2 regions of the Streptomyces sp. JW3 genome follow, and region 2 is predicted to be linked to the other one. Evidence: riboswitches for the same ligand, from Rfam matches in the RefSeq annotation. Region 2 holds a riboswitch; the other holds the start of a gene.
The links. Region 2 has a riboswitch for S-adenosylmethionine ahead of thrC (threonine synthase). Riboswitches for the same ligand answer to the same signal wherever they lie in the genome.
Positions count from the first base shown of each region.

Region 1 (3,433 bases), on a different contig from region 2:
GTGGAGATGGCCGCGGTCGCCGGTCTCTCACTGGTCCCGCGGGCCCTGCGCGACCCCGGCGCCACCACCACCTACGGCGTCGGCGAGCTGATCCGCGCCGCGCTGGACACCGGGGTGCGCCGGGTCCTGGTCGGCTGCGGCGACTCGGGCACCTCGGACGGGGGCGCGGGCGCCCTCCAGGCGCTCGGCGCCCGGCTGCTGGACGCGGACGGCTTCGAACTGCCGCCCGGCGGCCGGGAGCTGACCCGGCTGGCCCGGATCGACCCGTCCGGCCTCGACCCCCGGCTGATGGACACCGAACTGCTGGTCGCCTGCAACCCGTTCAACGTGCTGTGCGGGGAGCGCGGCGTGGCCCGCGTCTTCGGCCCGCAGAAGGGCGCCACCCCGGCCCAGGCCGAGCACCTCTCGGCCGCCCTGGAGAACTGGGCCCACGTCCTCACCCGCGACCTCGGCGCCCGCGCCCCGGACCTGCGCACCGGCCCCGGCACCGGCGCCTCCGGCGGCCTCGGCGCGGGTCTGGCGGCGCTCGGCGCGCGGCTGCTGCCCCGCTTCGGCGTGTTCCTGGACCAGCTGGACTCCCTGGATCTCGACGCCCGGCTGGCCCGCGCCGACCTGGTGCTGACCGCCGAGGGCGCCCTGGACCACCAGACACCGCGCGGCAAGATCCCGGCCGAGGTGGCCCGCCGCGCCAAGCTGCACGGACGCCCGGTCCTGGCGCTGGCGGGCACCCTCGGCGAGGGCGCGCAGGACGTGCCGGGGGTGGACGCCTGCCACGGCATCCTGCCCGCGCCGATGGCGCTGGCGGAGGCGCTGACCCGGGGCGCGGAACTCCTCACCGACGCCACCGAGCGGGCGCTGCGGATGATCCTGCTGGGCGCCCGGCTACCGGGTCACGCGGCGGCGGCGGAACCAGAGGTGTCCGGCACGCAACGCCCTTCCTCCGTACGGTAGTTCCAGCGGGCCCCGTCCCGCACCAGCTCCGTCACCGCCGTCACGAACCGCGCCACGTGCTCGTCCGGGGTGCCCGCGCCGAAGCTGACCCGGACCGCGTTCAGGGACTTCTCGCCGGGCGCGGCCTCGGGCGCCCCGCACTCGCCCTGGGTCCCCGGGTCGCTGCCGAGCAGGGTGCGCACCAGCGGGTGGGCGCAGAACAGGCCGTCGCGCACCCCGATGCCGTACTCGGCGGAGAGGGCGGCGGCGAAGTGCGAGCTGTTCCAGCCGTCGACGACGAAGGAGAGCACGCCGACGCGCGGGGCGTCGTCGCCGAACAGCGACAGCACCCGCACCTCCGGCACCTCGGCGAGGCCCGCCCGCACCTTCTCGATCAGGTACCGCTCCCGGGCCACCAGTTCGTCGAACCCGGCCTCGGTGAGGGCCTTGCAGGCGGCGGCGATGGCGTAGGCGCCGATCACGTTGGGCGAGCCGGCCTCGTGCCGGGCGGCGTCGTCGTGCCACTCCACGTCCACGCCGCCGTCCGCGCGCCGGGCGACCTTGCGGCTGGCGCCGCCGCCCGCGAGGTACGGCTCGGCCTCGGCCAGCCAGTCGGCGCGGCCGGCCAGCACGCCGGAGCCGAAGGGGGCGTACAGCTTGTGTCCGGAGAAGGCGACCCAGTCGACGTCCAGGTCACGGACGTCGACCGGGTGGTGGGGGGCGAGCTGGGCGGCGTCCAGCACGATCCGGGCGCCGTGCGCGTGCGCGGCGGCGGCCAGTTCGCGCACCGGCCACAGCTCGCCGGTGACGTTGGAGGCGCCGGTGACACAGACCAGGGCCGGGCCGTGCGGCTCGCGGGCGGCGAGGGCCCGCTCCAGGGTCTCGACGGCCTGCGCGGGGGTGCGCGGCGCGTCGAGGTAGGTGACCTCGGCGTGCCGCCAGGGCAGCAGCGAGGCGTGGTGCTCGGTCTCGAAGACGAAGACCCGGCAGCCGGCCGGCAGCGCGGCGGCCAGCAGGTTGAGGGAGTCGGTGGTGGAGCGGGTGAAGACCACCTGGTCGTCGCCCCGGCAGCCGAGGAAGTCGTGCACGGTGCGGCGGGCGTTCTCGAACAGGTCGGTGGAGAGCTGGGAGAGGTATCCGGCGCCCCGGTGCACGCTGCCGTAGTACGGCGCGTAGGCGGCCACGTCGTCCCAGACCCGCTGGAGGGCGGGGGCGCTGGCGGCGTAGTCGAGCGCGGCGTAGGTGACCTCGCCGCCGGTGACCAGCGGCACGGTGATGTCCCGGCCGAGTACGGCCAGCGGGGCGGAGACAGCGGTGGGGACGGACACGTCGGACACACTCCTCGAGACCAGGACCCCTGATCTGCGAGTGAGGGGTCCGCGCTTGCCGTGGACCCTGCTGTCCACGGCCTGGTCTTCACCCGGGGCACCCCGCCACGGACGGAGGGTTGCCGGACAGTCGGCCGGGGCCTCATGACTGTCACTCATGACCTGGTCGAAAACGTAACCGAGGTGATCGTCGTCCCGCAACCCGGGTCCGGGTCGCGGGACGCACGTCACATCCGCCGGTCGCCGCCGGTCAGGCGTTGCTGGCGGCCACCCAGCGCTCCAGCGCCCGCCCGGCCGCGCCCGAGTCGATCGACTCGGCGGCCCGCGCCATGCCGGCCCGGATCTGCTCGGCCAAGGGTCCGGTGCCGGGCTCCAGGGCCACCAGGGCCGCCGCCGAGTTGAGCAGCACCGCGTCCCGCACCGGGCCCGGATCACCCGCCAGCATCCGCCGCGCCACATCCGCGTTGTACGACGCGTCGGCGCCGCGCAGCGCCTGGACCGGCACGATCTCGATGCCGACCGCGCGCGGGTCGAAGACCTCCTCGGTCACCTCGCCGTCCCGGACCACCCACACCCGGGAGGTGGCCGTGGTGGTCAGCTCGTCCAGGCCGTCGTCACCGCGGAAGACCAGCGCGGAGTTGCCGCGCTCGGCGAACACCCCGGCGATGATCGGTGCCATCCGGGCGTCGGCGACGCCGATCGCCTGGGAGCGGACCTTGGCCGGATTGGTCAGCGGGCCCAGGAAGTTGAAGACCGTGCGGATGCCGAGCTGGCCGCGGGCGGCGGCGACATGGCGCAGCGCCGGGTGGAACTTCGCGGCGAAGCAGAAGGTGATGCCGGCCTCCTCGGCGACCTCGGCCACCCGCTTCGGGGTCAGCTGGAGGTTGATGCCGAGCTTCTCCAGGACGTCGGAGGCGCCGGAGGCCGAGGAGGCCGCGCGGTTGCCGTGCTTGACGACCTTCGCCCCGGTGCCGGCGATGACGATCGCCGACATGGTGGAGATGTTGACGGTCTTGGCGCCGTCGCCGCCGGTGCCGACGATGTCGACCGTGTCGCCGGGCACCTCGATCACATGGGCGTGCTCGTACATCGCGCGGACCAGGCCGCCGATCTCGTCCACGGTCTCGCCCTTGGCCCGCAGCGCCACCGCGAACCCGGCGATCTGCGCGTCGGTC
Region 1 is NZ_JBQOUX010000044.1:40,066-43,498, forward strand. It holds gene ACTT8P_RS19495 (glycerate kinase) at 1-951, shown strand, start outside; gene ACTT8P_RS19500 (aminotransferase class V-fold PLP-dependent enzyme) at 891-2,258, opposite strand; SAM riboswitch class IV at 2,305-2,421, opposite strand; gene trpD (anthranilate phosphoribosyltransferase) at 2,509-3,433, opposite strand, start outside.
Region 1: linked by a shared signal. The riboswitch ahead of ACTT8P_RS19500 (aminotransferase class V-fold PLP-dependent enzyme) and the one ahead of thrC (threonine synthase) in region 2 are both predicted to bind S-adenosylmethionine.

Region 2 (3,433 bases):
TACGCCAGCCCCGCCTCACGGAACGACTCAAGACTCGGCCGGATCGTCGCCGTGAGCCCGGTACCGGCGACGGCGTCCAGCGTCTTCAGCCCGTCGCCCGTGTTCAGCACCACCGTGGTGAGGCTCGGGTCCAGCAGACCGGCCTCGATGAGCTTCCGGGTCACCCCCACGGTGACCCCGCCCGCCGTCTCCGCGAAGATCCCCTCCGTGCGCGCCAGGAGCTTGATCGCCGCAACGACCTGCTCGTCGTTCACGTCCTCCACCGCGCCGCCGGTACGGCGCGCGATGTCGAGGACGTAGGGGCCGTCCGCCGGGTTGCCGATGGCCAGCGACTTGGCGATGGTGTCCGGCTTCTGCGGGCGGACCACGTCGTGGCCGGCCTTGAAGGCGGTGGAGACCGGCGAGCAGCCCTCGGCCTGCGCGCCGAAGATCTTGTAGGGCTTGTCCTCGACCAGCCCCAGCTCGATCAGTTCCTTCAGCCCCTTGTCGATCTTCGTGAGCTGGGAGCCGGAGGCGATCGGCACCACGAGCTGGTCGGGCAGCCGCCAGCCGAGCTGCTCGCAGATCTCGTACGCCAGGGTCTTGGAGCCCTCGGCGTAGTACGGCCGCAGGTTGACGTTGACGAAGCCCCAGCCCTCGCCGGCCGGGTCGCCGATCAGTTCCGAGCAGAAGCGGTTGACGTCGTCGTAGTTGCCCTCGATGCCGACCAGCTCGCCGCCGTAGATCGCGGCCATGACGACCTTGCCCTGCTCCAGGTCGTGCGGGATGAACACGCACGAGCGCAGCCCGGCCCGCGCGGCGGCGGCGCCGACCGCGCCGGCCAGGTTGCCGGTGGAGGAGCAGGACAGGGTGGTGAAGCCGAAGGCGCGGGCCGCTTCCAGGGCCTGGGCGACGACGCGGTCCTTGAAGGAGTGGGTGGGGTTGCCCGAGTCGTCCTTGACGTACAGGCCGCCGGTGACGCCCAGCTCGGCGGCGAGGCGGTCGGCCTTGACCAGCTTGGTCCAGCCCGGGTTGATGTTGGGCTTGTCGGCCACGTCGGCGGGGACGGGAAGGAGGGGCGCGTAGCGCCAGATGTTCGCGGGGCCCGCCTCGATGCGCGCGCGGAGCTTCTCGGTGTCGTAGCCGGAGAAGTCGTAAGCGATCTCCAGCGGGCCGAAACACTCCTCGCAGGCGAAGACCGGGCCGAGCGGCACGCGGTGGCCGCATTCGCGGCAGGAGAGCGCCGCGGCGGGGCCGAGATCAACAGAGGTGGTGGGGGATTCGGCAGTCTGCACAGCCATGGAGGCGAGGCCCTTTCTCCTCATCTTCCTCACGACGCATCTCGCCGTGAGACGGATTTGGCACCTTCCCGAGCCGGGAGCCTCGCTTCTTCACGAGTGCCGACTGGAGGGTTGCCGGGGCTTCATCGGGCCGTGTCCCTCTGCCCCTCTGGATGAGCAATATGTGGTTGTCAGCGGCGGCCACCCCCGACATGCGATGGTCATCCGCGTTGTTCAAGACTGTAACCGACGGCCAGGACAGTTGAGATAGTCGTCCGATGCGCGAGATGGATCACATAAGGGGTACGTGGTCCGTACAGGGAGGAGCCGGGGACCTTGCTGGAAGAAGTCGAGCGGTGGCTGAGCACACGCTCCTGGTCCGTGTCCGACCGTCCGCTGCACCACGTCCTGGCCGCCAAGCAGCGCTCCGGGCAGACGGTGAGCGTGGTGCTGCCCGCGCTGAACGAGGAGGAGACGGTCGGCGAGATCGTCGCGGCGATCCGGCACGATCTGATGTGCCAGGTGCCGCTGGTGGACGAGATCGTGGTGGTCGATTCCGGGTCGACGGACGCCACCTCGAAGGTGGCCGCGGCGGCCGGTGCGCGGGTCGCGCACCGGGACGACGTGCTCCCGCGCGTGCCGCCGGTGCCCGGCAAGGGCGAGGTGCTGTGGCGGTCGCTGCTGGTGACCGGCGGCGACATCGTGGCGTTCGTCGACGCGGACCTGAAGGAGTTCTCGTCCGACTTCGTCACCGGCATCGTCGGCCCGCTGCTCACCGACCCGGACGTGCACCTGGTCAAGGCCATGTACGACCGTCCGCTGGGCGGCGCCGCCGGGCAGGGCGGCCGGGTGACGGAGCTGATGGCCCGGCCGCTGCTGAACATGCACTGGCCACGGCTGGCCGGGTTCGTGCAGCCGCTGGGCGGCGAGTACGCGGCCCGCCGGTCGCTGCTGGAGCAGCTGCCGTTCCCGGTCGGGTACGGCGTGGAGCTGGGCATGCTGGTGGACGCGCTGCACCTGGTGGGCCTGGACGCGCTGGCCCAGGTGGACGTGGGGGTGCGCAGGCACCGGCACCAGGACGGGCAGGCGCTGGGCCGGATGGCCGCCGCCATCTACCGCACCGCGCAGCTCAGGCTGGCCCGGGGCCATCTGATCCGGCCGTCGCTGACCCAGTTCGAGCGCGGCGCGGACGGATTCGAGCCGCGCACCTTCTCGGTGGACACCGAGGAACGGCCGCCGATGCTGGAGATCGCCGAGTACGCGCGGCGCAAGGTCGCGTGAACGTACGTTTGAGCTGCTGGCGGCCGGGCTAGGTTGAGGCGTATGGCTTCAACCTTCGGTGCCGCCCGTGTGCTGGTGGCTTCCAACCGCGGCCCCGTCTCGTACCAGATCCAGCAGGACGGTTCGCTGCGGTCGAAACGCGGCGGCGGCGGACTGGTCTCCGGACTCTCCGCGATCGGACCGGACGCGGAGGCCCTGTGGGTCTGTTCCGCGCTCACCGACGACGACCGCGAGGCGGTGCGGCGCGGGGCCGGCGAGGACGGCGTGCGGATGCTGGACGTCCCGGCCGAGGTGCACGCGGACGCCTACAACGGGATCGCCAACTCGGTGCTGTGGTTCGTGCACCACATGCTGTACCAGACGCCGCTGGAGCCGGTCTTCGACGCGGAGTTCCGGCGGCAGTGGGCGTCCTACGAGGCGTTCAACCGGGCGTTCGCGCGGGCGCTGGCCGAGGAGGCCGCCGAGGGCGCGGCGGTGCTGGTGCAGGACTACCACCTGACGCTGGTCCCGGGGATGCTGCGCGAGCTGCGCCCGGACGTCAGGATCAGCCACTTCTCGCACACGCCGTGGGCGCCGGTGGAGTACTTCCGGATGCTGCCCGACGACATCGCCGCGCAGGTGCTGCGCGGGATGCTCGGCGCGGACCGGCTGGGCTTCCTCACCCGGCGCTGGGCGGACGCGTTCACCGCGTGCTGCGAGACGCTGGTGGGCGGGCTCGGGGAGACGGTGATCGGCGTGCACGGGCTGGGCGCGGACGCGGACTTCCTGCGCAAGCGGTCGCACGAGGCCGATGTGGACGAGCGGATGGCGGCGCTGCGGGAGCAGATCGGGGAAGGCCGGAAGACCGTCGTACGGGTCGACCGGACCGAGCTGTCGAAGAACATCGTGCGCGG
Region 2 is NZ_JBQOUX010000038.1:386-3,818, forward strand. It holds gene thrC (threonine synthase) at 1-1,280, opposite strand, end outside; SAM riboswitch class I at 1,298-1,439, opposite strand; gene ACTT8P_RS17375 (glucosyl-3-phosphoglycerate synthase) at 1,596-2,540, shown strand; gene ACTT8P_RS17380 (alpha,alpha-trehalose-phosphate synthase (UDP-forming)) at 2,583-3,433, shown strand, end outside.